2 linked regions of the Pseudoxanthobacter soli DSM 19599 genome follow. The protein of the gene in region 1 interacts with the protein of each later gene in a pairwise test. Links are inferred from orthologs where the notes say so. Each region holds a gene or a part of one and is shown in the gene's direction. Other genes may lie near its edges. The genes, in order: dnaA and BUF17_RS02135.

Region 1 (14,138 bases):
GCACCCCTCGAATCAACCCGTGCGCGGGCGGTCAATCTGCGTTTTCGGACTTTCCCCAATCATTCACAGACTTAACGGATCCGGGCATCACAACCGAGGATCAGGCTGTGGACGTGACTCGAAAACCGAAACCTTAACAAGACGTTAACGACAAGTGCCCACAGGCCTTCCCGGCGTATCCCCAGCAGAACCGAGTCAAGGGGGTGGCCTGATTCTTTTTTTGCCGGCTTCAAGATCGACGCTTAACGAGATCCGAACAGCGCGAGAATGCGTTGAGTCGAAAGGCCTTGCCCCCATCGCCGCCACCCGTTTCAGCCCCTCGTCCGGCCCTCCTTCCGGGGGGGCGCGGCGACGTCGATTTTGCCCCTGTTGCCGCGTCCGGGGGGGCTGTGTATTTTCAGCCCATCGGAACGTTGCCCGCGAATGAGACGGGTCTCGTCACCCACCTGTGCAAGCGTAAATCCCGAAATGACAACAGCCACTTGTGAGCAAATGGTTCTTATTGCCTCGAGCTATGCAAGCGGTGTGGTGGTGTGTTGCGGGTATGCGTTGCTGTCGCACGACGTTTATCGCTGACGACTATCGTTCGTTGGCTTCGCGGGCGCAGTAAACTCCATAGCGCGAAGAAGAACTGACGGACCGCCTCTCGCGGCCGGGGAGTTTTTTGATGTCTATTGATGCCGGCGCGACCTATGCCGGGGACCTGAGTGCGGACGACGCATGGACGATGCTGGGCGCCGAGCGCGGCGCCGTGCTCGTCGACGTGCGGACGCTTCCCGAATGGTCCTTCGTCGGGGTGCCCGACCTCTCCTCGCTCGGCAAGGAGACGGTGTTCCTTGACTGGCAGGTCTATCCCGACATGTCCGTGCGGGCCGACTTCATCGAGGCGTTGCAGGCGGCGCTCTCGGCATCCGGAAGCGACAAGACCGCGCCGGTGCTGTTCCTGTGCCGCTCGGGCGTGCGCAGCAAGTCCGCGGCCATCGCCGCGACCCACGCGGGCTTCACCCGCGCCTATAATATCAGCGGCGGGTTCGAAGGCCCGCCGGATGCCGCCGGCCACCGCGGCGTGGTCGCGGGCTGGAAGGCCCAGGGACTGCCCTGGGCGCAACGTTGACGGAGGCCGGCGGGCCGGCATCGGCCGGCCTGGCGGGCGACACGGGTGGCGGGAGACGGCGGCGCGGAATGCGATCGCTGCTAACCCCGCCGGGGTGACGGAATTTTCGTTGTGTTTCGAGCGTGAAGCACCGGCCGGAAACGGCCGGACGCGGATCGTGTGTGCCCTGCGACCCCTTCCGGGGTTGGAAAGCGGCGCAAAAAAATGCAACAAGCCGCGCCTTCGGGTGCGGTGACCGGTCCGGTGATCCGGCCGGACGAGATATGACCGGTGTCCGGCGGCAGGCTGCCACGGCACCGTGCGAGCACACTGAAGAGGCGCGGCCCCGATCACGCGGGCGGCGCCGGGACATTGAGACCGTTCGGACCGGACGGAGACGACATGGAGACGACGATGAGCACGGCACAGCAGACGGCTTCGGTTGCGACGCGGATCGACAGCGCCTCCGCAGATCGGACCGATTCCGGCTGGAGCCGGGTGCGCAGCCGTCTGAAGTCCGAGTATGGCGACGACGTCTTCTCGTCGTGGTTCGCCCGCGTCGACCTCGAGAGCTGTGCCAACGGCATCGTCCACCTGTCGGTGCCGACCCGCTTCCTGAAGCAGTGGATCCAATCCTATTACGGCGACCGGCTGATGGCGCTGTGGCAGGAAGAAAGCCCCGACGTGCGCCGTCTCGACATCTCCGTGCGGTCTGCCGCCCGGGTGCGGATGGTGCCCGAGGCGCAGTCCACGGTCGCCAACAACAGCCGTGCCCCGGAAAGCGCCCTGCGCGCCGCCGCCCCGGCTGCCCGTGGCGACGCCGCAGCCACGCCGCGCGTCGTATCGACTCCGGCGGCGGTGACGCCGCTCCCGCAGGCCGATTCCGCCCGCAGCCGCAGCCATCGCACCGCCTCGCCGGCCGCTGGCGGCCAGACCACCGCCAAGGTCCACCCGTTCACCGCACCGCGCAGCAGCGAGGGCGCGGAAGGTGGCTTCGTCGGCTCGCCGCTCGATCCCCGCTTCACGCTCGCCACCTTCGTGGAAGGCCGGTCGAACGCTCTCGCGCTCGCCGCCGCCCGCCAGGTGGCGGGGGCGCGGGCAGGCGAAGTGGCCGCCTTCAATCCGCTGTTCATCCACGCGCCGGTCGGCTACGGCAAGACCCACCTGCTCCAGGCCATTGCCGCGGAAGCCGGCGCCGGCGGCCATCGCCGCGTGCTCTATCTCACCGCCGAGCACTTCGTGTTCCGCTTCGTCGCCGCCCTTCAGGCCCAGGCGGCGCTGGCGTTCAAGGAGAACCTGCGCGGCATCGACCTGCTCCTGATCGACGACCTGCAGTTCCTGCACGGTGACCGCACTCAGGAGGAATTCTGTCATATCCTCAACGTGCTGATCGACGGCGCCCGGCAGGTGGTCATCGCGGCCGACCGCCCGCCGAGCGAGCTCTCCACGCTCGATCCGCGAGTGCGCTCGCGCCTCGGCGGCGGGCTGACGGTCGAGATCGGCTCGCCGGATGCGGACCTTCGCCGGGCCGTCGTCGCCCAGCGCTTCGCGATCCAGGCCCAGACCTATCCCGGTCTTTCGGTGCCGGAGGCCGTCATCGATTTCGTCGCCCGCGCCGTCGTCACCAACGGTCGCGATCTCGATGGCGCGGTGAACCGCCTCGTCGCCCACAATCAGCTGACCGGCGCGCCGATCACCGTCGAGATGGCGGAAACGGCGCTGCGCGATCTCGTGAAGGCCCGCGAGGCGCGTCGCGTGCGCATCGAGGACATCCAGCGTGTGGTGTCGCGGCACTATAATGTGTCGAAGGCCGACCTGATCTCGGCCCGGCGCACCCAGGCGATCGTGCGCCCGCGCCAGATCGCGATGTATCTTGCCAAGACCATGACGCCGCGTTCCCTGCCCGAGATCGGCCGGCAGTTCGGCGGACGCGACCACACCACCGTGCTGCACGCGGTGCGCAAGATCGAGGAACTCTCTCGCACCGACGCGCGCACCGGTGAAGAGATCGAGGCGCTGAAGCGCCTGCTCGACGACTGAGCCGGGGAGAGCGGCCGGACCGGATCAGCGCCTGCGCCCCGTCCGGAGGGAGCGGGACACGCCGGGCCGGCCTCCTGCATGAAGGCCGGCTTCGCCGTGTGGCGGTTCGGGCTGACGTCGCTTCATCGGCCCGCGTCGCTTCATCGGCGCTTGGCCGTCCCGTTCCACCTGCTTTGACGGCCGCGCCGCCCCCGCGGCCCTGCCCTCTCCTTCCTGCCTCCGCACCCCGCCCGCGCCTGTCCTCCCGCCCGGTTCCATGCGACGAGGGCTTGCAAGTTCGCGCTCCAGCGGGCAGTTTTCGGACCCCGGCGCCGGGGCGGTCTCGCCGCTACCGGCGCCTCCGAGCCAGGCCGGCCGATCCGGCCACACCTTTCCTTTATGCCGCCGGTCCGGCCGGCATCACCGACAGCGGATTGCGATCATGCGAGCGACTCTCGAGCGGGCACACCTTCTCAAATCGCTCTCCCACGTCCATCGCGTGGTCGAGCGGCGCAACACCATCCCGATCCTGTCGAACGTGCTTCTGAGGGCAGAGGGCGGCGAGCTCCGCCTCAAGGCGACGGACCTCGACCTCGAGGTCACCGAGACCGTACCGGCGATGGTGGAGGCGCCCGGCGCCACCACCGTACCGGCTCATATCCTGCATGACATCGTGCGCAAGCTGCCCGACGGCGCGGAAATCTCGCTGGAGACCTCGGGCGACGGCTCCACCCTCGCGGTGCGCGCCGGCCGCTCTCGCTTCTCGTTGCAGATGCTGCCGGAAGGCGATTTCCCCGACCTGACCGCCGGAAGCTTCACCCACTCGTTCGGCCTGCCGGCGCAGGACCTCAAGCGTCTGATCGAGCGCACCCAGTTCGCGATCTCCACCGAGGAGACGCGCTATTATCTGAACGGCATCTACCTGCACACCGTGGACGGCCGCGACGGCACCATGCTGCGCGCGGTCGCAACCGACGGCCACCGGCTGGCCCAGGCCGAGCGCGCCGCACCGGCGGGCGCCGCCGGAATGCCCGGCATCATCGTGCCGCGCAAGACGGTCGGCGAGATCCAGCGCCTGCTGGACGAGCCGGAGAGCACGGTCGCCATCGAGCTGTCGGATTCCAAGATCCGCCTGACCTTCGGCCCGGTGGTGCTCACCTCCAAGCTGATCGACGGCACCTTCCCCGATTATGGCCGGGTCATCCCGCAGTCGAACGACAAGGAAATGCGGGTCGACCGCGACCTGTTCGCGACCGCCGTCGACCGCGTCTCCACCATTTCGAGCGACCGCAGCCGCGCCGTGAAGCTCTCCCTCAGCGAGGAGAAGCTGGTGCTCGCCGTCAACAACCCGGATTCCGGTTCGGCGACGGAAGAACTCGTGATCGAGTACAGCGCAACCCCGCTCGATATCGGCTTCAACGCCCGCTACCTGCTCGACATCGCCAGCCAGATCACCTCCGGGGAAGCCGTGTTCCGCTTCGCCGACCCCGGTTCGCCGACCCTGATCCAGGACGGCGGCGACAACGGCACGCTCTATGTGCTGATGCCGATGCGGGTGTGACGCGAGGTGCCCGGCCGGAAGGCGCCGAGGTGAGCGGCGACGGCGCCGAGGCGGTGTTCCTTTCGGCCATCGCGCTGACCGACTTCCGCAATTACGCGCAGCTTTCCCTGAAGCTCGACCGGCGGCCGGTTGTGCTCGTCGGCGAGAACGGTGCCGGCAAGACCAACCTGATCGAGGCCGTGTCGCTGCTGTCTCCCGGGCGCGGCCTGCGGCGGGCGACCTACGAAGCGCTCGCCCGTCTCGGCGGCACCGGCGGCTGGACCGTGTCGGCCGTGGTGCAAGGCCCTGACGGACCTGTAAGAATCGGCACCGGGCTCGACCCCGCGCCTGCCGATGGCGGGCCGGCCACGCGGAGCCGGCGCATCCGGATCGACGGCGAGGAGGAGCGCTCCTCCGAAGCCCTCGCCCGGCATCTTGGCGTTCTCTGGCTCACCCCGGCGATGGACGGGCTGTTCACCGGCCCGCCCGGCGACCGCCGGCGCTTCCTCGACCGGCTGGTGCTGGCGATCGACGCCGGCCACGGCCAGCGGGTTTCGGCCTATGAGCGGGCGCTCGCCCAGCGAAACCGCCTCATCGAGGACTACAATGCCGACCGCCGATGGCTCGACGCCATCGAGACCCAGATCGCCGAACTCGGCACCGCGATCGCGGCCGCGCGCCGCGAACTCGTTGGCTGCCTGGCCGAACTCGCCCCCGAGGCCGACGACCTGTTCCCGGCCGCGGAACTGTCGCTCGAGGGCGAGATCGAGGGCTGGGTCGGCGAGATGAGCGCGGTCGCCGCCGAGGATGCGTTCCGCGCCCGCCTCGCCGAGGGGCGCGCCCGCGACCGGGCGGCCGGGCGGACGCTCACCGGCCCCCACCGCAGCGACCTCACGGTGGTGCATTCCGCGAAGGGAATGCCCGCTTCGCGCGCGTCCACAGGCGAGCAAAAGGCGCTTTTGATCGGTCTCGTGCTCGCTCATGCGCGCCTCGTGGCCCGTCTCACGCGCCGAACGCCGCTCCTCCTGATGGACGAGGTCGCCGCCCACCTCGATACCCGCCGACGCGCCGGCCTGTTCGCCCGCATCGCAGCCCTCGGCACCCAGGCCTGGATGACCGGGACCGACGCCGCGCTGTTCGAGGCGATCGGCGACGAGGCCCAGCACTTCGCCGTCGACGACGGCCGCGTCCGTCCGCTCCGCCCGGCGTAACCCCCTTCGACCGGGAGACGTTACCCGCGAAGGTTGCGGCCGGCGGTGACCAGACCTGCCCTCCCCGCGCGTGACAGCGCCGCGCAGCCATGCGAAAAGCGCGGCAGGCGGCGCCGAAGCCTTTCGGTCGGATGGAAATCATCGGATCGGCGGTGCCGCTTCGGATGCAGACGCTTGAGCATGGTGATGCCGTTAAGATCGCTTCGATCCGGACGAGCCATGCTCCAGGCCCTAGTGACGGCCGCCGGCCGGCACCGGCCGATCGAGGACGCCCGAGATGAACACCAGCCTCAGCCTTGCCGCCCTTGCCGGCTTCGCCTTCGTCTACGCCCTCGCCGTCGCCTCGCCGGGACCCGGCATGACGGCGCTCGTCGCCCGCACGCTCGGCGGCGGCTGGAAGGCGGGGCTCTGGTTCACCGCGGGCATTCTCGCGGGCGATCTCGTGTGGTTCGCCGCCGCGGCGTTCGGTCTGAGCGCGCTCGCCCACGCCTTCCACCTCTTGTTCCTGGCGGTGAAATATGCCGGCATGGCGTATCTGGTGTTCATCGCCTGGAAGCTCTGGACCGCCCCCGTCGAGGAGGCCGACGTCGCTGCCCGGCCGGGCGAGCGGCCGCTCAGGGTGTTCGCCTCCGGCCTCGCGCTGACCCTCGGCAACCCGAAGACCATGGTGTTCTATCTCGCGATCCTGCCCACCGTGATCGACCTGACGCAGCTCGATCTGCTGCGCTTCGCCGAGATCACCGGCGTCGTCGTCCTCGTGCTGCCGCTCGTCAGCATCGGCTACATCGCCCTCACGCTGAAGGCCCGGGCCGCCCTCTCAGACACGCGGGCGCGGGTGCTGCTCAACCGCATCGCCGGAACCGCGCTCGCCGGTGCCGCCGCCGCGATCGCGTGGCGCTGACGCCGCGCGAACCGCGAATCCGCGCCGCGGCGGCATGCCGCGAGAAGACCGCATTTGCAGCGCATGAAGGGCGCTTCGGCACGCTTGCCGGCATGCCTTCGCCAGACGCGGCCCGAAAACACCGAAATGTTTGTTTCGGCATCGGATTTTCCGGGTGTTCGCGTCGCGCTTTCAGGCCCGATGCTCTAGACTGGGCGGCAAGATTGAACCCGGCGTCCAACCGCCTATAAGGAGCGGACGTTCCTCTCCGAGCGACCTACAAGCGATTCTCAATGACCGAAAATCCCGCGACCGGCGCCGAGGAATACGGCGCACAATCCATCAAGGTGCTGAAGGGGCTCGACGCCGTGCGCAAGCGGCCGGGCATGTATATCGGCGATACCGACGATGGATCCGGCCTGCACCACATGGTCTACGAGGTGGTGGACAACGCCATCGACGAGGCGCTCGCCGGTTATGCCGACCGCGTGACGGTCGCCCTCAATCCCGACGGCTCGTGCACCGTGACCGACAACGGCCGCGGCATCCCGACCGACATCCACCCCGAGGAAGGCGTTTCGGCGGCCGAGGTCATCATGACCCAGCTCCATGCCGGCGGAAAGTTCGACCAGAACTCCTACAAGGTCTCCGGCGGCCTGCACGGCGTCGGCGTCTCCGTCGTGAACGCGCTGTCGACCTGGCTCGACCTCACGATCTACCGCAGCGGCAAGACGCACACCATGCGCTTCGCCCACGGCGACGCCGTGGCGCCGCTCGCGGTCGTCGGCGACGCGGAAGGGCGCACCGGCACGACGGTGACGTTCCTGCCGAGCCCGCAGACCTTCACCATGACCGAATTCGATTTCGCCACGCTGGAGCGGCGGCTGCGCGAACTCGCATTCCTGAATTCCGGCGTGCGCATCCTCCTGGAGGACCTGCGCGGGGTCGAGCCCAAGCGCGAGGAACTGCATTACGAGGGTGGCCTCGAAGCCTTCGTGCGCTGGCTGGACCGTACCAAGCACCCGCTGATCCCGGCCCCGGTGACGATGCGCGGCGAGCGCGACGGCATCACAGTCGAGGTGGCGCTGCAGTGGAACGATTCCTACCACGAGAACACGCTCTGCTTCACCAACAACATCCCCCAGCGTGACGGCGGCACCCATCTCGCCGGCTTCCGCGGGGCGCTGACCCGCCAGATCACCGGCTACGCCGAAAGCTCCGGCATCTCCAAGAAGGAGAAGGTGGGGCTGACCGGCGACGATTGCCGCGAGGGCCTGACCTGCGTGCTGTCGGTCAAGGTGCCGGACCCGAAATTCTCGTCCCAGACCAAGGACAAGCTGGTGTCGTCCGAGGTCCGGCCGGTGGTCGAGAGCATCGTCAACGACACGCTCGGCGCGTGGCTGGAGGAGCACCCCCAGGAGGCGAAGGCCATCGTCGCCAAGGTGGTGGAGGCGGCCTCCGCCCGCGAGGCGGCCCGCAAGGCGCGCGAGCTGACCCGCCGCAAGGGCGCGCTCGACATCGCCTCGCTGCCCGGCAAGCTGGCGGACTGCCAGGAGCGCGACCCGGCGAAATCCGAACTCTTCATCGTCGAGGGCGACTCGGCCGGCGGCTCCGCCAAGGGCGGCCGCAACCGCGCCAACCAGGCGATTCTTCCGCTGCGCGGCAAGATCCTGAACGTCGAGCGCGCCCGCTTCGACAAGATGCTGTCGTCGGAGCAGATCGGGACGCTGATCACCGCGCTCGGCACCGGCATCGGCAAGGAAGAGTTCGACGTCGGCAAGCTGCGCTATCACCGCATCATCATCATGACCGACGCCGACGTCGACGGCGCCCACATCCGCACGCTGCTGCTGACGTTCTTCTACCGGCAGATGCCGGAACTGCTGGAACGCGGCCACCTCTACATCGCCCAGCCGCCGCTCTACAAAGTGCGCCGCGGCAGCTCCGAGCAGTACCTGAAGAACGAGGCGGCCCTCGAGAGCTACCTCATCGACACCGGCCTGGAAGATGCCCGCCTGACGCTGGCGGACGGCGAGGTCCGCGTCGGCGTCGACCTGCGCGCGGTGATCGACCACGCCCAGCGCATTCGCCTGCTGCTCGACGGGCTGCATTCGCGCTATCGCCGCGATGTGGTCGAACAGGCCGCCATCGCCGGCGCGCTCAGCCCGGAACTTCTGAACGACCGGGAACGCGCGGTGCAGGCGGCGGCCTATATCGCCCGCAGGCTCGACATCCTGGCGGAGGAATATGAGCGCGGCTGGACCGGCATCGCCGAAGACGACGGCTCGCTGCGGTTCGAGCGCGTGGTGCGCGGGGTGAAGGAAGTCGCGACCATCGACGCCGCCCTGCTCGGCTCCGCCGACGCTCGCAAGCTCGACGGCCATGCCGACCACCTCCGGGAGGTCTACGGCAAGGCGGCGACGCTGAAGCGCAAGGACGTCGAGACGGCGATCCGCGGCCCCGTGGCGCTGATCGACGCGGTGTTCGCCGCCGGCCGCAAGGGCATCACCCTGCAGCGCTACAAAGGCCTCGGCGAGATGAACGCCGAACAGCTCTGGGAAACCACGCTCGACCCCAACGTGCGCTCGCTCCTGCAGGTGAAGGTGAAGGAGGCCGACGACGCCGACGACATCTTCTCCAAGCTGATGGGCGACGAGGTGGAACCGCGGCGCGAGTTCATCCAGGACAACGCGCTGACGGTCGCCAATCTCGATATCTGAAATTCGTCCGCACACGAACGTGGCCGGACGCGCGAAGGGTGGGGGTTTCCCCGCCCTTTTTCTTTTGAAAGCAATGACTTGCGCCCGCAGCCCTTCGGACTAAGGAGGTTTACTTAAGAGGCAAACCGAATTTCGGCCGGCCGGCCTTCGCCCTATCCATTTGACATCGATCATATCGGAACGAGGCGATTCCCATGCAGCACGCCACCCTCGAGCGCAGCCCTGCCCATCAGCGCCGGACCGCCGTTCTGACCCCCTTCCCGACCATCCGCGCCCCGCAGCCGGCTGCAACAGAGGCCGCCGCCGTCGCCGGGTTGCCGACCGCCCTGCTCGACCTGTTCGCCGGCACGGAGATGACAGTGCCGTTCGAGCGGAATTCCGAAATCTACGGCGAGGGCGAGCCGACCGATTATGTGCACTTCGTCGTGAGCGGCACGGTGCGCGTGTGCAAGCTGCTCGACGACGGGCGCCGCCAGATCGAAGCCTTCCACCGCCCGGGTGCCGTGTTCGGGCTTGAGATCGGCACCACCCACCGCTTCTCCGCCGAGGCCGTGACGCCGGTGACGCTGCGGCTGGTGCGGCGCAGCGTCGTCGTGGCGCTGGCCGCCCGCGATCCGGAAATCGCCCAGGCGCTGTGGACGCTGGCCGCGGGCGACCTGCAGCGTTCGCAGGACCATGTGCTGCTGCTCGGGCGCAAGACCGCCCAGGAGCGCGTCGCGAGCTTCCTCGGCGAACTGGCGAGCGGCGAGGCCGTCGACCTGCCGATGTCGCGCCAGGATATGGCCGATTATCTCGGCCTCACCATCGAGACGGTCTCGCGGACGCTGACACAGCTCGAAGGCAACGGTATCATCGCCTTCCGCAGCCCGCGCCGGATCGTGATCCGCAACCGGTCTGCCCTGCGCCGGCTGGACGGCTGAAAGCCCACCGCCGCATCGCTTCGGCCTCTCACCGCTCTGCGTGAAGGCCCGCTCGACGCGCCCGCGTTCGCGGCCCGCGTCACGACATCCCCCGGGGGAAGGTCCCCGAGGCGCGCCCCAAGTGTCGTGCTCGAAGTCAGTCGATCCTGCGTTCGTCAGCCTTGCGTCTGTTCGGAGTTCGCGGCCGGACACCTCTCCGGGCCGCTGTCCTGAAGCCGGAGCAGTTTCCGTTCGGATCGGGAAGATCCGAACGCGGAATATGCTCAAGCTCTTGAATCTGGAGCGATTTCTTCCGATCGGACGTCCGCTCGGAAGGTGCCAGGTCCAAAGGCTGGAGCGGGATGCTCCAGCGCCCCTCCGGACCACCGAGGTCCGCAGCCCGGAGCCGCCGCCATGATCACACCCGTCGCAAGCCCCTCCCCGATCTCCGCCACCTCCGCCCACGGCGTCACCGCCGCGCGGGCGGCGCTGCCGCAGGCGTTCCGGCGCATCCGGCTGGATCTCGCCCGGGAGAAGGGCCATCCCGAGGGCAGCAATTCCCACACCTACGCCTTCGTCGCGCCGCTCGACGTCAACGGGCACATCTCGCCCGAACTCTGGGCGGCGCACCGCGAGGTATGCCGCGCCGTCCGCAACCGCGACGGGGAACAATCCATCGGCCATCTCGTTCGCCGGCCGGGGGGAAGCTGGGCCTTCCGCTACCCCGCCGACGCGCATCTCGACGACGAGGCCGGCTACCACTTCGGCGACGAGCGGTTCCTCATCGGGGAATATGTCTCGATCCACGAACACGACGGCATGCACACCTTCCGCGTGATCGCCGTCGAACCGGTCTGAGCGCCGGGCGAACGTCGCCCGACCGACGCCGGCAACACGCCGGCCCCGACCGAAGCACCACCGCGCCGCGCGGACGTTTCGCGGCGCGCCTGAGACAGCGGCCGAGCCGCGCAAAACACGCATTCCTGGGAGCCTGCCATGACCGCCAAGATGAAAGCCGCGATCTTCGTCGAACCGGGCCGCATCGTGCTCGACGAGAAGCCGATCCCGGATGTCGGGCCGCAGGATGCGCTGATCCGCATCACCACCACCACGATCTGCGGAACCGACGTCCACATCCTGAAGGGCGAGTATCCGGTCGCGAGGGGCCTGACCATCGGCCACGAGCCGGTCGGCATCATCGAGAAGCTCGGCTCCGGCGTGACCGGGTTCCAGGAAGGCCAGCGCGTGATCGCCGGCGCGATCACCCCGAGCGGCCATTCGTTCGCCTGCCTGTGCGGCTGCTCCTCGCAGGACGGCCCCGGCACCCGCCACGGCTTCAAGGCCATGGGCGGCTGGAAGTTCGGCAACACCATCGACGGCACCCAGGCGGAATATGTGCTGGTGCCCGACGCGCTGGTGAACCTCAGCCCGGTGCCGGATCACCTGACGGACGAACAGGTGCTGATGTGTCCGGACATCATGTCTACCGGCTTCTCGGGCGCGGAATCGGGCGGCGTGCGCATCGGCGACACCGTGGTGGTGTTCGCGCTCGGCCCGATCGGGCTCTGCGCCGTCGCGGGCGCCAAGCTGATGGGGGCGACCACCATCATCGGCGTCGACACCGTGCCGAAGCGGATCGAGATCGCCCGCGCGCTCGGCGCCACCCACGTCGTCGATTTCAAGACCCACGATCCGGTCGAGGAGATCATGCGGCTGACGGACGGCCGCGGCGCCGACGTTTCCATCGAGGCGCTCGGCACCCAGAAGACGTTCGAGGCGGCCTTGAGGGTGCTGCGCCCCGGCGGCACGCTTTCGAGCCTCGGCGTCTATTCGTCCGACCTGACCATTCCGCTCGGCGCCTTCTCCGCCGGCCTCGGCGACAACCGCATCGTCACCACGCTCTGCCCGGGCGGCAAGGACCGGATGCGGCGGCTGATGGAAGTGGTGGCATCGGGCCGCGTCGACCTGAAGCCGCTCGTCACCCACCAGTTCAAGCTCGACGACATCGAGGCGGCCTACGACCTGTTCGCGCACCAGCGCGACGGCGTGCTGAAGGTCGCGATCAAGCCGTGAGACGGGGAACGGCGCGCCACCGGCGCCGTTCTGGCGCATGATGACGACGGGAACGCGGAAGATGGCGGACGATTCGAACCGTCGCCACCCGCGTTCCGGCGAGACGAAGACGCGAGCGTGTTTTCCGGCCGGGCGGCGGAACCCTCCGACGGAAGACCGCGCACCAGTTCCAAGAGCTTGAGCGTCTCGTTGTCGTTCGAGCGGACACGAGGGAGAACGGCGATGAACGTCGCTGACATCATGACCCGCGGCGTGATCGGGGTGACGCCGGAGACGACGGTGGCGGAAGCCGTGCGGCTGATGCTGGACAGCCGCATCAGCGGCCTTCCGGTGCTGGACGACGGCAAGCTCGTCGGCATCGTCACCGAAGGCGACCTGATCCGTCGCGCCGAGATCGGCACCGAGCGGCGGATGCCGTGGTGGCGCAGCATCCTCGCCGGCCCCGGCCGCGAGGCGGAGCGTTACGTCGCCACCCATGCCATCAAGATCGGCGACCTGATGACGACCGACGTCGACACCGTCGCGCCGGGCGAGCCGCTGAGCGACGCGGTCGAGGTGATGAACCGCCGCGCCATCAAGCGGCTGCCGGTGGTGGAAGACGGCAAGCTCGTCGGCATCGTCTCCCGCGCCGACCTGCTGCGCGCCCTGCTCGCCGCCTTCACCGAGCCGGCGCCGAACCCCCACAGCGATGCGGAGATCAAGGCCGCCGTGGTCGCCGAACTCGGCAGCCACCCCTGGGGCCGGGACGGCGTGATCGAGGTGAACGTCTCCAAGGGCGTGGTCGACCTGCAGGGCACCATCTTCGACGAACGGATCCGCACCGCGGCGCGCGTCGCGGCGGAAGGCGTGCCGGGCGTGACCCAGGTGACCGATCACCTCGTCTGGATCGAGCCGATGTCGGGCATCGTGATGCTGCCGCCGGACATCAAGAGCCCCTACGAGCGCTGAGCACGGGCGCGCGGCCGACGGCGGAGCCGGCCCGGTTCGGGGCCGGCTTTTTCGGAACAGCAGGGAGACGCCCGGCGATGGAAGCGATGGTCCTGACACGCCCGGGCCGGCCGCTCGTGCTGGAGCACCGGCCGGTGCCGGAACCCGGCGACGGCGAGATCCGCGTGCGGGTCGAAGCCTGCGCCGTCTGCCGGACCGACCTGCACGTGGTCGACGGCGACCTGCCGCACCCGGCGCTGCCGCTCGTTCCCGGCCATGAGATCGTCGGCATCGTGGAAGCCATCGGTCGCGGGGTGCACGGGCTTGCGCCCGGCCGGCGGGTCGGCATTCCCTGGCTCGGCCACACCTGCGGGCATTGCGCCTATTGCGACGACGGCCGCGAAAACCTGTGCGACACGCCGGTGTTCACCGGCTATGGCCGCGACGGCGGCTTCGCCACCCACGTCGTCGCCGACGCGGCGTTCTCCTTCCCGCTCGACGGCTTCGACGACCCCGTCGCCGCCGCGCCGCTGATGTGCGCGGGGCTGATCGGCTGGCGGTCGCTGAAGGCCGCCGGCCCCGGCAGGCGGATCGGGCTCTACGGCTTCGGCGCCGCCGCCCATATCCTGGCCCAGGTGCTGCGCCACCAGGGCCGCGAGGTCTATGCCTTCACCCGCGCCGGGGACACCGCAGCGCAGACGCTCGCGCTCTCGCTCGGCGCGGCGTGGGCGGGTGCGTCGGAGGACCTGCCGCCGGAGCCGCTCGATGCCGCCATC
Region 2 (14,174 bases), on another replicon or contig:
GTGCCGTCCGGCAAGCCGTTCTTCGTCGAGCCGCTGTTCACGCGCGACCCGGCCGCGATCACCGAGTCGCAGATTCTGACGGCGATGCTGGCGATCAAGGGCATCTACGCGCCCTATGGCGTCCGCCGTCTGAACCACGGCATCGGCTTCAGCACCGCCGCCATCGAGCTGCTGCTGCCGACCTTCGGCGAGAAGCTCGGCCTGAAAGGCAAGGTCGCGAGCCACTTCGCGCTCAATCCCCATCCGGCGCTGATCCCGGCGATCGAATCCGGCTGGGTGCAGCAGATCCACTCGTTTGGATCCGAGGTCGGGATGGACGATTACATCCGCGCCCGCTCGGACATCTACTTCACCGGGCCTGACGGTTCGCTGCGCTCCAATCGCGCCTTCTGTCAGGTCGCCGGCCTCTATGCCTGCGACATGTTCATCGGCTCCACGCTGCAGATCGACCTGCAGGGACATTCGTCCACCGTCACCACATCGCGCATCGCCGGCTTCGGCGGCGCGCCGAACATGGGCTCCGACGCGCGGGGCAGGCGGCATCCGAGCGAGCCGTGGCTTCAGGCCGGGCAGGAGGCGGATCCGGACGGTCCCGCGCCGCTGCGGCGCGGGCGCAAGCTCGTGGTCCAGATCGGCGAGACCTTCGGCGACAAGAACGTCCCCCTGTTCGTGGAGAAGCTCGACGCCATCGCGCTCGCCGACAAGCTGAAGCTCGATCTGGCGCCGGTGATGATCTACGGCGACGACGTCACGCACATCGTCACCGAGGAAGGCATCGCCAACCTGCTGCTCTGCCGCAACGCGGACGAGCGCGAGCACGCGATCCGCGGCGTCGCCGGCTATACCGATGTCGGCCGCGGCCGGGACGCGGCGATGGTTCAGCGCCTGCGTGAGCGCGGCGTCATCCGCCGTCCGGAGGACCTCGGCATCGATCCGCTCGACGCCGACCGGAGCATGCTGGCGGCGCGTTCCATCAAGGATCTCGTGCGGTGGTCGGGCGGGCTCTATGCCCCGCCCTCGCGATTCCGCAACTGGTGAGAGGAAACAGCCCCATGGAAGATCTGGCTTTTCGCCACCAGGCCCGCAAGCCGTCCGGTGGTTCCAGGAAGATGGCCATCATCGGCGTTGTCGCCTCCGGCAACCTCGAGGTGCTCGCGGAACGCGTTCTGCCGGCCGAGGAATGCCGGCTGGAGATCAAGACCGCCGCCGAGGGTTTCGGCGCGGTGTGGGATGCGGTGACCGCCGATTTCGTCGAGCGCTACTCGCCCGGCGGCATCCGATTTTCCGTCAATGACGGCGGCGCACGGCCGGACACCGTCATGCTGCGGCTCGCGCAGGCCGCGCGGCTGATGGAGGACAACGACCAATGAGCGCGATCCAGAAAAGCACGGGACATGCCGTCGACAGGTCGATGAGCTGGTACGAGGCCTCGGCGCGCAATCGCATTCGCCTGCTGCTCGACGACGGCAGCTTCGAGGAGTTCATCGGTCCCGAACTGCGCGAGGTCAGTCCCCATCTCGCCGTGTTCGACCTGCCGGCACAGTTCGACGACGGCATCGTGGTCGGGCGCGGCACGCTCGACGGTGCGCCCGTGTTCGTCGCCGCCCAGGAGGGCCGCTTCATGGGCGGCGCCTTCGGCGAGGTCCACGGTGCGAAGCTGACGGGCCTGCTGCGCGCGGCGCGGGATACCGGCTCGGTGCCGGTTCTCATCCTGTTCGATACCGGCGGCGTTCGGCTGCAGGAAGCCAATGCCGGCGAACTCTCCATCGCCGAGATCATGCGCGCGGTCATCGAGGCACGCTCTGCCGGCGTGAAGGTGATCGGCCTCGTCGGCGGCCGTGCCGGCTGCTATGGCGGCGGCGGCCTGATCGCCGGTTGCTGTTCTGCGCTGGCGGTCTCCGAGCAGGGCCGCATCGCGGTGTCCGGTCCGGAGGTGATCGAAACCAACCGGGGCGTCGAGGAATTCGACGCCCGCGACCGCGCCATGGTGTGGCGCACGATGGGCGGCAAGCACCGGCGTCTGATCGGCGGAGCCGAGATTTTCGTCGACGACACCGGGCAGGATTTCCGCGACGCAGCGCTGACGCTTCTCGGTTCGGTCGGGATCTTCGGTCTCGACACGCTGAAGGCCGAGCAGGCCCGTCTCGAAGACCGCCTGAAACGCTTCGGCACCTGTGCGGACGCGACCGACATCTGGACCGCCGAAGGCGCACCGGATGCCGGGTCGATCCCCGGCATGCCCGCCGAACAGTTCATCGCCCTGGCCGGCAAGATCGGGAGCAGCAGCCGTGACGCTCGATGAAATCCTGACCGGCCTGTTCCCGGACGGCCACGACGTGACGAACGACCGGGGCATCCTGACGGGCTCCGGCGCGCTCAAGGGTGACGGCCGCGCGCTCGTCGTCGGCGTCGCCGGCCGCACCGCGCTCGGCATCGACGATGCCATCCGCCTGTCGCGCCACGTCCTCGCCTCCATCGGCGTCGACAGCGGGCCAATCCTCGTTATCGTCGACAGCGACAGCCAGCGCATGAGCAAGCGCGACGAACTGCTCGGCCTGAACGAGTTCCTGGCGCATCTCGCCAAATGCCTGCTCTTTGCCGACCTGAACGGCCGGCCGACCGTCGGCATCCTCTACGGGCACTCGGCCGCCGGCGCATTCCTTGCGACGGCGCTCGCGACGCGGGTGCTCGTCGGCATTCCCGGCGCCGATCCGGCCGTGATGGACCTGCCGTCGATGTCCAAGGTGACGAAGCTGTCGATCGCGGTTCTGGAGGAGAAGGCGAAGTCGACGCCGGTGTTCGCGCCGGGCCTCGCCAATCTCGCCCAGACCGGGGCGGTCCATCTGATCTGGGACACGTCCGCGCCGCTCGCCGACCAGCTCGGCGCATTGCTGGGGGACATGCCGGACACGCGCGATCGCCGTGGCGCGCTCGGCAAGGAGCGGGCCGGCCGCCTCAAGGCCGAAGACATCGCCGGGCGCGTCCATGATCTCGCCCTCCAGCAGGGGTGACCGGCCGATCCGGCGGCACGATCTCGTGTTCGTCAGCCCAGAGGGCTGGCGGACGCTCACCACCGTTCCGCGCGATCTCGAGGACGAGCGGCTCGTCTCGCTCTGGGCCGATAGCGATTGGCCGCTCGTCACCCGCAGGCCCATGCCCGGCGACGGCGACGGCGACGGCATCGCGCTCGGCCTGCCTTCGCCCCCGTCGACTGGCAAGCGGAGGCTCGCGCTTGTCGTGCCGCCCGCCGAGGTCGTATCGGTGACGCCGCCTCCGGCCCTGCACGACGCTGCGGCAGCCGCACCGGCCGAATGGCAACCCGTTCTCGAACGGATCGAAGGCCTTGCGAAACGCCACGGCGTGACGGCTCGGGTGTTCGGAAGCCTCGCCTGGCAGTCGCTGACGGGCCAGAGCTATCTCACCGGCAACTCCGATATCGATCTTCTGTTCGTGGCGGAGCAGGGCGCGAATCTGCATGGCCTTGCCGCCGATCTCGCCGTTGCGGAGGCAGACGCGCCGATGCGGCTCGACGGCGAGTTCGTCCGCGCGGACGGCGCGGCGGTCAACTGGCGGGAGTTTCACGACGGCGCAGGCGACCTCCTGGTGAAGACGCTCCATGGTGTCTCCCTTCTCCGTGCCGACCTGTTCTGGCCTGGAGCGCCGACGTCATGAACGCGAGCCCGGCTTTGTCCCCTCCGTCGGCACCGGCGGGCGCTCGGGACGATCTCGCCCGCGACCTCGACGCGGTCGCGGCAAGCGCCGTCGAGTGCCTGCTCCTCGAACTGGAAACCTGGCCGAAACCCGGCCTCGTCAGCCATGTCGATGCGGGCAGCCACGACGACATGGACGCCGCCACGTTCCGGGCGAGCGCGGCGGCCATCGCGCCTTATCTGCGCGCTCTCGCCGAAGCCGGCGCCGACGGCAGCGCCATGGCGCGTCTCCGGCTGATTGGCATCGAGGCCGAGGCGGCGATGCTGTCGGCGACGTCCGGGATCAACACCCATCGCGGCGCGATCTTCGGGCTTGGATTGCTGTGTGCCGCGGCGGGCGCGCGACTGGCCGGGCTTGCCCCGCCGCGGGAACCGCTCGGCACGATCGTCTCGCGCCTCTGGGGCCGGGATATTGTCGATGGTCCGATCCTTCTGCACAGCCACGGCGGGGCGGCGAGGCGCCGGTTCGGCGCGGGCGGGGCGCGGCTGGAGGCGGCAAGCGGCTTTCCGACCGTCTACGGCGTCGGCCTTCCGGCGTTGCGCAGAGGGATCGCGGTCGCCCCGGGCGACGCTGAGGCAGCGCGGATCGAGGCCTGCTTCGCCCTTATCGCCGCGCTCGAGGACACCAACCTCCTGCATCGCGGCGGCCTCGACGGCCTGTCGTTTGCGCGCGATGCGGCTCGCGCCTTCCTCGACGAAGGCGGTGTCCGCCGGCCCGGCTGGCGCGATCACGCGCGCTCGGTGCACGAAGGCTTCGTCGCCCGTCGCCTCAGCCCCGGCGGCTCGGCCGATCTTCTCGCCATGACGCTGTTCGTGGCGGCCCAGGATCGTGACCAGCAATCAGGCTCGTAGGCGCGAGGACCATCATGCGGACCCACGCCATCCTGCTCCTCCCCGTGCGCACGTCGCTGTTCGCGGCGTTTCCGTAGCGGTCCCCGAGAGTCCAGAAAGGCGGCGTTGATGACCCTCGCGATCCTGTGCTCCGGGCAGGGGCGGCAGCACCTCGGCATGTTCGCGCTGACGGGCGAGGCGCCGCAGGCCGCGAGCCTGTTCGCGCAGGCGGCGCGCCTTCTCGGCGGCCGTGACCCGCGCGAAATGGTGGCGACCGAGACGCCGGACAACCTCCACCGCAACCGCGTCGGCCAGATCCTCGCCGCCGTGCAGGCCCTCGCCGCCATGACGGTCCTGCGCGACGCGATGCCGGCGCGCCTCATCGTCGCCGGCTACAGTGTCGGCGAGGTCGCCGCCTGGGGCGTCGCCGGCGTCGTGGAGGCCGACGTCATCCTCGATCTCGTCGCGCGCCGTGCCGAGGCGATGGATGCCGCGTCGCCGGCGGGCGACGGCCTTCTGTTCGTGCGCGGCCTCTCCCGTACGCTGATCGACGGCCTCTGCACCCGGTTCGGAACCTCGGTCGCCATCGTCAATCCCGGCGACGCCTTCGTCATCGGCGGCGCCCGCACCGCGCTCGAAGCCCTGGCCGGGGAGGCGAGGGGGCTCAACGCCGCCCGCGTCGTCGACGTGCCGGTGGAGGTCGCCTCCCACACGGCGCGTCTGGCGTCGGCATCCGTGCGGTTCCGTGCCGATCTCGAGGCGGTCCCGGTGCGCCGTCTGCCCGTGGCCGGCATCCGGCTCCTGAGCGGCATCGACGGCGCCGCCGTGGTCGATGCCCGCTCGGGGCTCGACAAGCTCGCAGCCCAGATATCGCAGACTGTACAATGGGATGCCTGCCTTCAGGCCTGCGTCGAGGCCGGAGCGACGGCCTTCCTGGAACTCGGCCCGGGCCCTGCCCTCAAGGAGATGGCGGCGAGCGCCTTTCCCGAGAGTCCGGCGCGATGCCTGGACGATTTCCGCACCATTGAGGGCGCACGGGCCTGGCTCGGCCGGCTGCGTTCGGACGCCGGCGAACCGTAGGGAATCGAACGGCGGTGCGCCTCCGCGGCCGCTCGCCGTGTCGATGGACTCTCCCCGACTCAGGCCCCGGTTGATATTGTCCTGTTGATATCGGGGAGCCGTCCGCGCGGGTGAGCACGGTTGCTTCCCTCGCCACTCCAAAGCGGTTAACCAAGGTGTCCGCCGTCGGCACCGCACCGACCATTCGGGTTCCGGCGAAGATGCCCGGCGACCGGGGAGGGCAGCGGTTCGGACCCGACCGCACAGCGGCGCGCTTTCAGATCGCGCCACCGGAGAGCCGCATGGACGCCACCGCGCGCAAGATCGAAACGGCCGGGCCGCTCGCCCGCATGGCGCCGCACAACGTGGAACTCGAGCGTCAGTTGCTCGGCGCCATCCTCGTCAACAACGAGACCTTCTATCGCGTCTCCGACTTCCTGGAGGCGACGCACTTCTTCGTCGATGCCCATCGCCGGGTCTATGAGAAGATCTCGCAGCTGATCCGGGCGGGCAAGACCGCCTCGCCGATCACGCTGAAGACCTTCTTCGGCGCCGACGAGCAGATCGCCGACATCTCGGTGACGCAGTACCTGCTGCGCCTTGCCGCCGATTCGACCACCGTCATCAATGCCGAAGACCACGGCCGGCTGATCTTCGACCTCGCGCTGCGGCGCTCGCTGATTCACATCGGCGAGGACATGGTGAATGTCGCGTTCGATTCGCCGATCGACACTCCGCCCAAGAGCCAGATCGAGGACGCCGAGCGCCGGCTCTACGAACTCGCCGAAACTGGGCGCTACGAGGGCGGCTTTCAGACCTTCTCCGAGGCGCTGACGACCGCCGTCGACATGGCGGCTGCCGCCTATGAGCGCGCGGGCGGGCTTTCGGGCCTCGCCACCGGCCTGAGCGACCTCGACCGCAGCATGGGCGGCCTGCAGCGCTCGGACCTCATCATCCTTGCCGGCCGTCCGGGCATGGGCAAGACCTCGCTCGCCACCAACATCGCCTACAACGTCGCCCGCAACTACAAGGCCATGGCGTTGCAGGACGGCACGGTGAAGGCCGAGGATGGCGGCATCGTCGGCTTCTTCTCGCTCGAAATGTCGGCCGAGCAGCTGGCGACGCGCCTTCTCGCCGAACAGTCCGGCGTGCCGTCCTCGCTGATCCGCCGCGGCTCCATCGATGCCGAGCAGTTCGAGCGGCTGGCGGCGACGGCCCAGGAAATCCAGACGCTACCGCTCTATATCGACCAGACCGGCGGCCTTTCCATCGGCCAGCTCGCCGCCCGCGCCCGGCGGCTGAAGCGCCAGCGCGGCCTCGACCTGCTGGTGGTCGATTATCTCCAGCTGCTCCAGGGCTCCGCCAAGCGCTCCGAAAGCCGCGTGCAGGAAATCACCGAGATCACCACCGGCCTCAAGGCGCTCGCCAAGGAGCTCGCCGTGCCCGTGCTGGCGCTCTCCCAGCTTTCCCGTCAGGTGGAATCGCGCGACGACAAGCGGCCGCAGCTCTCGGACCTGCGCGAATCCGGCTCCATCGAGCAGGACGCCGACGTCGTCATGTTCGTGTTCCGCGAGGAATATTATCTCAAGAACAAGAAGCCGAAGGAGGGCTCCGAGGAGTTCTTCTCCTGGCAGAACGAGATGGAGACCGTGGCCGGCGTCGCGGAAGTGATCATCGGCAAGCAGCGACATGGCCCCACGGGCACGGTGCTGCTGCAATTCGATGCCGAAGTGACCCGATTCTCGAATCTCGCGCGCGAAGTTTCGCTGCCCGACAGACTGGAATGAGAGCGGATGACCGCGCCCGATAGCCGAGAGGCGACCGACGACGACAGGCAGCGCACGGAGGATTCCGACGCCGCCCGCACCCACGCCGAGAACATGGCCGCGCTGGCGGGCGACATGCGCGCCTTCACCGGGGGACGGCTCGTCATCGACCTCGACGCCCTCGTCGAGAACTGGCGCACCCTCGCCGAGCAGGCCGCTCCGGCGGAATGCTCCGCTGTCGTCAAGGGCGACGCCTACGGTATCGGCCTGGACGCGGCGGTGCGCGCGCTGACGGCGGCAGGCTGCCGCACGTTCTTCGTCGCGCTCGTGTCAGAAGGGCTGGCGGCCCGCTCCGCGTCGCCGGACGCAGACATCTTCGTGCTGAACGGCCTGCCCGCCGGTGCGGCGCCGGTGTTCGCGGCGGCTCGGCTGAGCCCGGTGCTCGGCTCCCAGGCGGAGATCGCCGAGTGGGTCGATTACCGCCGCAGCCGCGGCGGCGACACGCCGCCCGCCGCGCTGCACATCGATACCGGCATGAACCGCCTCGGCATCTCGCTGGGCGAAGTCGCGGCGCTCGCCGCGAACGGGACGCTGCCGGGGCGCGCCGGCATCGATCTCGTCATCAGCCATCTCGCCTGCGCCGACGTGCCCGACCACCCGATGAACCGCAGCCAGTTGAAGAGCTTCCGCGCCGCGCGGGCGCTTCTGCCGGGTGTGCGGGTGTCGCTCGCCAACTCGGCGGCGACCCTGACCGATCGCGGCTATCATTTCGACCTGGTGCGGCCGGGCATCGCGCTCTATGGCGGCGGCGCCGTCTCGGGTTACGAGAACCCGATGCGGCCGGTCGTCACCCTGGAGGCGCGCATCGTCCAGATGCGTTCGGTCAAGGCCGGCGAGACAGTCGGCTACGGCGCCGCCGAGACCACCACCCGCGACACCCGCATTGCCATCGTCTCGGTCGGCTATGCGGACGGCTTTCCCCGGGCAGCGGGCGGTCGCGACGGCGACCCGGGTGCCCTCGGCTCGCTCGGCGGCATCGCCGTGCCGCTGTTCGGCCGCGTTTCGATGGACCTGATGGCCTTCGACGTGACGGACGTGCCGTCCGAATTTACCCGGCGCGGCAATTATATCGAGCTGTTCGGCCACCACGCCTCACTCGATGCCGTGGCGGCGCGCGCCGGCACCATTCCCTACGAGATCCTGACCCATCTCGGCCGCCGCTACGCCCGCCGCTATATCGGCGCCGGGCGTCCCCGCTGACGGCCACAGGCAGAAGGTTCGCCGGTTAGATGGCCAAATCCCGAACACAGTTCGTCTGCCAGTCCTGCGGGGCGGTCACGAATCGATGGTCGGGCAAGTGCGAGGCCTGCGGCGCCTGGAACACCATCGTCGAGGAAGCCGACGACGGGGTGCTCGCCGGGCCGAAGGCCTCGCCGCGCAAGGGCCGCAACATCCCGCTCGCCTCCCTGTCCGGAAGCGAACCGCAGGCGCCGCGCATCGAGAGCGGCATCGCCGAACTCGACCGGGTGACGGGCGGCGGCTTCGTGCGCGGTTCCGCCATCCTGATCGGCGGCGATCCCGGCATCGGCAAGTCGACGCTGTTGCTCCAGACCGCCGCCGCGCTCGCGAGGACCGGCGAGAAGGTGGTCTATGTCTCGGGCGAGGAAGCGACCGCGCAGGTGCGGCTGCGCGCCGAGCGCCTCGGCCTTGCCGGCGCGCCGGTCGCGCTCGCGGCGGAGACGAGCGTCGAGGATATTCTCGCCACGCTGGCGGGCGAGAAGCCGGCGCTGGTGGTGATCGATTCCATCCAGACGCTCTGGACCGCCGCCGCGGAATCCGCGCCCGGCACGGTGACGCAGGTGCGCGCCTGCGCCCACGCGATGATCCGCTACGCCAAGCAGAGCGGCGCGACGGTGGTACTCGTCGGCCATGTCACGAAGGACGGCCAGATCGCCGGACCGCGCGTCGTGGAACACATGGTCGATGCGGTCATGAGCTTCGAGGGCGACGGCTCCGGCCCGTTCCGCGTGCTGCGCACCACCAAGAACCGATTCGGGCCGACCGACGAGATCGGCGTATTCGAGATGACCGGCCTCGGCCTGCGCGAGGTGCCGAACCCGTCGGAGCTGTTCCTCGGCGACCGCGACCAGTCGAGCCCCGGCACGGTGGTGTTCGCCGGAATGGAGGGCACCCGCCCGCTTCTCGTCGAAATCCAGGCGCTCGTCGCGCCGTCTCCGCTTTCCATGCCACGGCGCACCACCGTCGGCTGGGACGGCAACCGCCTCGCGATGATTCTCGCCGTGCTGGAGGCACGCTGTGGCGTGCGGTTCGGCTCGAACGACGTTTACCTCAATGTTGCCGGTGGGTTGCGCATCGTGGAGCCGGGGGCCGACCTCGCCGTGGCGGCGGCTCTGGTGTCGTCCCTGAGCGGGGTTGCCCTTCCTCCGGATTGCGTCTATTTCGGCGAAGTCAGCTTGACGGGCCGCATCCGGCCGGTCGGCCACGCGGCGTCGCGCCTCAAGGAAGCCGAAAAGCTCGGTTTCCAGTCGGCCGTGGTTCCGGAGGCCGTGGCCGGCGAGGAAGCGCGCGGGCGGTCGATCGCGGTGCGGGGAACGGCGGCTCTGGCCGATCTCGTCGCGGACGTCGCCGGCGGACACCGTGCCGAGGGTGCGCGCGCGGTGAGCGGGCCGGACCGCGACCGTTTCCGCTCGGGCGGCAGGCAGATCGCCGGCCCGGCGACGAGAACTGGAACGGGGCGGGCAGGGCTGACCCGGGCAGAGGCGGGCCGTGAAGCAGCGGGCCGCTGGGACGATGGCGATTGGGAGCCCGAGATGTGAGGCGGCGACGATGCCGCGCCGGGGCCGTTTCTGGAAGAAGTTGGATTTGAGTCGCGTTGCGTTTGCCGCCGGTGTCCGGTGTACGGTGCCGTCGGCGTTCCGAACACGGTCGTGGGATTCGGCGGCCCGCTTCGCGCCGCACGAGGGATAACCGACAGATGTCGATCACAGCTCTCGACGGGGTTGTCCTCGTCGTCACTCTCCTGTCCGCGGTGCTGGCCATGGTGCGCGGCTTCGTCCGCGAGGTGCTCTCCATCGCGTCCTGGGTTGCGGCAGCCGTCGCGGCCTACGCGTTCTACGACAAGCTGCTTCCCTTCACCCAGCAATACGTCAAGAATCCCCACCTCGCGCTGGCGCTCACCATCGCGGCGATCTTCCTCGTGGCGCTGATCATCGTCAGCGTGATCACCATGAAGATCTCCGATTTCGTCATCGACAGCCGGGTCGGCTTCGTCGACCGGGCGCTCGGATTCGTGTTCGGCGCGGCCCGCGGCATCCTGCTGCTGGTCGTGGCGATGCTGTTCTTCAACTGGCTGGTTCCGCCGGCGAAGCAGCCGAGCTGGGTCGCGGACGCCCGCTCGCGGCCGATGCTGGACGATCTCGGCCAGCGGCTGATGGCGCTGTTGCCGTCGAACCCCGATGCGATGCTGCGCGAACGCCTCGGCACCCTCGGCGGCGTGCTGCCACCGGCCGAGACGCCGGCACCGGGCGGCGACACCCAGAGCGGCACCGGCGAAGGCGCTGGCGAGACGCGCGGCACGGCGTCGCCCAACGATCCGGCCTACGGCAACAACTCGCGCCAGAGCCTTGATCAGCTGATCCAGTCGACCGACGGCAACCAGCAGTCCCCGCCGGCTGCACCGCCCGCGGCGGCACCCGCAGCCCCGGCGCAGTAGGCGGCGGGCGGCCTACCGGCCATCCTCTCGCCAGGCGGAAGCCGGACGATGCGATGCGCCCGCGTTCCAGCGCGGACGCCCATGCGGAACGAGCGGATCCGCTTTGCCGCCAAAGGGGTTGTTGGCGACCTTGGAGACGGTTAAAGGTGCCGGCGCAGGCAGACTTCGTGTTGGTTTGCCGCGTGGGCTTCCTATATTGGGGTCGTTGCGACTGCCGTCGAACCCGCCATGGCGAGGACCGCCTCGACGGACGCGACAGTGAAGCGGCTACATCGATGATCGGGGCGAAGGCTGGAGCGCTGTCGCCTCATCCGTGATCGGCGATGCGCTCCGACAGTCCGGCTTTCTGCGTGACCTCGGCGCATTCCGTGCTCCGGGGTCTTGTTCTTGGAAGCCGGTTCGAGGAAGCGGTTCCGGCCGGGCGAGGTTTCGCACCGGGCCGGCCACCCGAGCGGTTGAGAGGGATGGCGATGGACGTTCACGACCAGTACGGCGCCGGGTCCGGCGTGGAAGCGGCCGGTCCCTTCGACGGCGATCACCTGCACGAGGAGTGCGGCGTCTTCGGCGTCTTCGGGCACCCGGAGGCGGCGGCGCTGACGGCGCTCGGTCTTCACGCCCTGCAGCACCGCGGGCAGGAAGCCGCCGGCATCGTCTCTCTCGACGGCGAGGCGTTCTGTCTCGAACGCCATATCGGCCTCGTCGGCGACACCTTCACCAAGCCCGCCGTCATGGAACGGCTCAAGGGCAACAAGGCCATCGGCCACACCCGCTATTCCACCACCGGCGCGCCGGTGCTTCAGAACGTCCAGCCGATGTTCGCGGAATTCGCCGGCGGCGGCTTCGCGGTCGCCCACAACGGCAATCTCACCAATGCCCGCGTGCTGAAGCGCACGCTTCAAGGGCGCGGTTCGATCTTCCAGTCGACCTCCGACACCGAAACCATCATCCACCTGATTGCCACGTCGAACCGCGGCCCGCTGATCGACCGTCTCGTCGACGCGCTGCGCCAGATCGAGGGCGCCTATGCCATCGTCGCGCTCTCCGAGGGCGGCATGATCGGCTGCCGCGATCCTCTCGGCGTGCGCCCGCTGGTGCTCGGCGAACTCGACGGCGCCGCGGTGCTCGCCTCGGAGACGTGCGCCCTCGACATCATCGGCGCCCATTTCATCCGCGACATCGAACCGGGCGAACTCGTGGTCATCACCGAGCGCGGCATCGAGAGCCTGCGCCCGTTCCAGCCGGTGCGTCCGCGCTTCTGCATCTTCGAATATGTCTACTTCGCCCGGCCGGATTCGGTCGTCGAAGGCCGCAACATCTACAATGTCCGCAAGAATATCGGCGCCGAACTCGCGCTCGAATCCCCGGCTCCGGCCGATCTCGTGGTGCCGGTGCCGGATTCCGGCACGCCGGCCGCCATCGGTTACGCCCAGGCAGCGAACCTTCCGTTCGAACTCGGCATCATCCGCAACCACTATGTCGGCCGCACCTTCATCCAGCCGACGGATTCGATCCGCCGCATGGGCGTGAAGCTGAAGCACAACGCCAACCGCGCCATGCTTGAGGGCAAGCGCGTGGTGCTGATCGACGATTCCATCGTGCGCGGCACCACCTCCCTGAAAATCGTCGAGATGGTCCGCGACGCCGGCGCCACCGAAGTGCACATGCGCATCGCCAGCCCGCCGACGACCGATTCCTGCTTCTACGGTGTCGACACGCCGGAGAAGTCGAAGCTGATCGCCTCGCGCATGTCGGTCGAGGAGATCGCGGCCTTCATCAAGGTCGACAGCCTCGCCTTCCTCAGCATCAACGGGCTTTATCGCGCCGTCGGCGAGGCGAGGCGCCAGAACGCCGAGCCGCAGTTCTGCGATGCCTGCTTCACCGGCGAATATCCGACCCGGCTGACCGACCACCAGGAAGAGGCGCCGCGCCGTCCCCCGCGTCTCGCCGCCGTCGGCTGATCGCAGCGCGCCGATCGTCGCGGCGCCCCGACGGGCCGGCCGGCGAACGACTGAGCCGGCCTTGTGGAGCCATGCCCCTGCAGGCTGGCCTGCCGCGCGTGGATGCGTCAGACTGCTTTCCGATCAAGACCAAGAAGACGTTCGGGGGAACACCATGAGCGAAGGCGCCGTCGCGGACGACACCGCCGGGAAGACTGACGCCCATAAGCCGTTCGCCGGCAGGATCGCTCTGGTCACGGGTGCTTCGCGCGGCATCGGCCGGGCGCTGGCGCTCGGCCTAGGCGCGGGCGGCGCGCACGTCGTGGCACTTGCCCGGACCGTGGGCGCGCTCGAGGAACTCGACGACGAGATCCGCGCGGCGGGCGGCGAACCGATCACGCTGGTCGCCGCCGACCTGAAGGATCTTCCGGCCCTCGACCGCCTCGGGGCCGCGCTGCATTCCCGCTGGGGACGGCTCGACGTGCTCGTCGGCAATGCCGGCATTCTCGGGCCTTTGACCCCGGTCAGCCATCTCGAGCCGAAGGCGCTGGAAGACGTCCTCACCGTCAATGTCACGGCGAACGCCCGGCTGATCCGCTCGCTCGACCCGCTGCTGCGGCAGTCGGAGCACGGCCGCGCGATCTTCCTGTCGTCGAGCGCGGCGTGGCGCGGCCGGCCGTTCTGGGGCGCCTATGCGGCCTCGAAGGCGGCCCTCGACGCGCTGGTGCGCGCCTACGCGGCCGAGACCGAGAAGACGTCGCTGCGGGTAAACCTCGTCAATCCCGGCGCCACGCGTACGCGGATGCGCAAGCAGGCGATGCCGGGCGAAGATCCCGAGCTGCTGCCGCCGCCGTCCGATCTGGTGCCGCCGCTGCTGGAACTGCTGAAGCCCTCCTTCACCGAAACCGGGCGCGTCTACGACTTCCCCACCCAAACGCTGATGGGCTTCCGCGCCCCGGCTCCGCTTGATCAGGCCTGACGCGATCTTGCGGGCCTGACGCGATCTCGCGCGGGTGCCGAGCGGCGTCTCTCTTCGGCGGCGATTGTCACCGCCGTCGGGCCGGCGCTAATCTCGCGGCATGTTGCGCCGCCCCAGCGCAAATTCCGAAGCGCAAGCCCCGACAGAGAGTGCCGTCCG

What was found.
Region 2: the proteins of dnaA (region 1) and BUF17_RS02135 interact in binary tests that used the Escherichia coli proteins (3 or more experiments, as listed by UniProt). The link is inferred for Pseudoxanthobacter soli DSM 19599 from one-to-one orthologs.

What each region holds. Positions count from the first base shown.
Region 1 is NZ_FRXO01000002.1:40,329-54,466, forward strand. Bases 913-3,820 are described here. They hold dnaA (chromosomal replication initiator protein DnaA), read left to right. Parts: upstream 913-1,507; coding sequence 1,508-3,133; downstream 3,134-3,820. Other genes in these bases: BUF17_RS04675 (rhodanese-like domain-containing protein), read left to right, coding at 913-1,114; dnaN (DNA polymerase III subunit beta), read left to right, coding at 3,555-3,820. In the rest of the region: more of BUF17_RS04675, read left to right, coding at 668-912; more of dnaN, read left to right, coding at 3,821-4,673; DNA replication/repair protein RecF, read left to right, coding at 4,703-5,863; BUF17_RS04695 (LysE family translocator), read left to right, coding at 6,141-6,764; gyrB (DNA topoisomerase (ATP-hydrolyzing) subunit B), read left to right, coding at 7,037-9,463; BUF17_RS04705 (helix-turn-helix domain-containing protein), read left to right, coding at 9,658-10,383; BUF17_RS04710 (hypothetical protein), read left to right, coding at 10,777-11,220; BUF17_RS04715 (NAD(P)-dependent alcohol dehydrogenase), read left to right, coding at 11,359-12,435; BUF17_RS04720 (CBS domain-containing protein), read left to right, coding at 12,658-13,383; BUF17_RS04725 (zinc-dependent alcohol dehydrogenase family protein), read left to right, coding at 13,461-14,138. UniProt on the Escherichia coli protein: Plays an essential in the initiation and regulation of chromosomal replication. Binds in an ATP-dependent fashion to the origin of replication (oriC) to initiate formation of the DNA replication initiation complex once per cell cycle.
Region 2 is NZ_FRXO01000001.1:495,898-510,071, reverse strand. The notes cover bases 5,201-8,144. They hold BUF17_RS02135 (replicative DNA helicase), read left to right. Parts: upstream 5,201-5,902; coding sequence 5,903-7,387; downstream 7,388-8,144. Other genes in these bases: alr (alanine racemase), read left to right, coding at 7,481-8,144; BUF17_RS02140 (acyltransferase domain-containing protein), read left to right, coding at 5,201-5,621. In the rest of the region: mdcA (malonate decarboxylase subunit alpha), read left to right, coding at 1-1,038; mdcC (malonate decarboxylase acyl carrier protein), read left to right, coding at 1,053-1,370; BUF17_RS02160 (biotin-independent malonate decarboxylase subunit beta), read left to right, coding at 1,367-2,302; BUF17_RS02155 (biotin-independent malonate decarboxylase subunit gamma), read left to right, coding at 2,289-3,011; mdcG (malonate decarboxylase holo-[acyl-carrier-protein] synthase), read left to right, coding at 2,986-3,672; triphosphoribosyl-dephospho-CoA synthase MdcB, read left to right, coding at 3,669-4,562; more of BUF17_RS02140, read left to right, coding at 4,671-5,200; more of alr, read left to right, coding at 8,145-8,626; BUF17_RS02120 (CvpA family protein), read left to right, coding at 10,362-11,099; purF (amidophosphoribosyltransferase), read left to right, coding at 11,570-13,057; BUF17_RS02110 (SDR family NAD(P)-dependent oxidoreductase), read left to right, coding at 13,212-14,015. UniProt on the Escherichia coli protein: The main replicative DNA helicase, it participates in initiation and elongation during chromosome replication. Travels ahead of the DNA replisome, separating dsDNA into templates for DNA synthesis.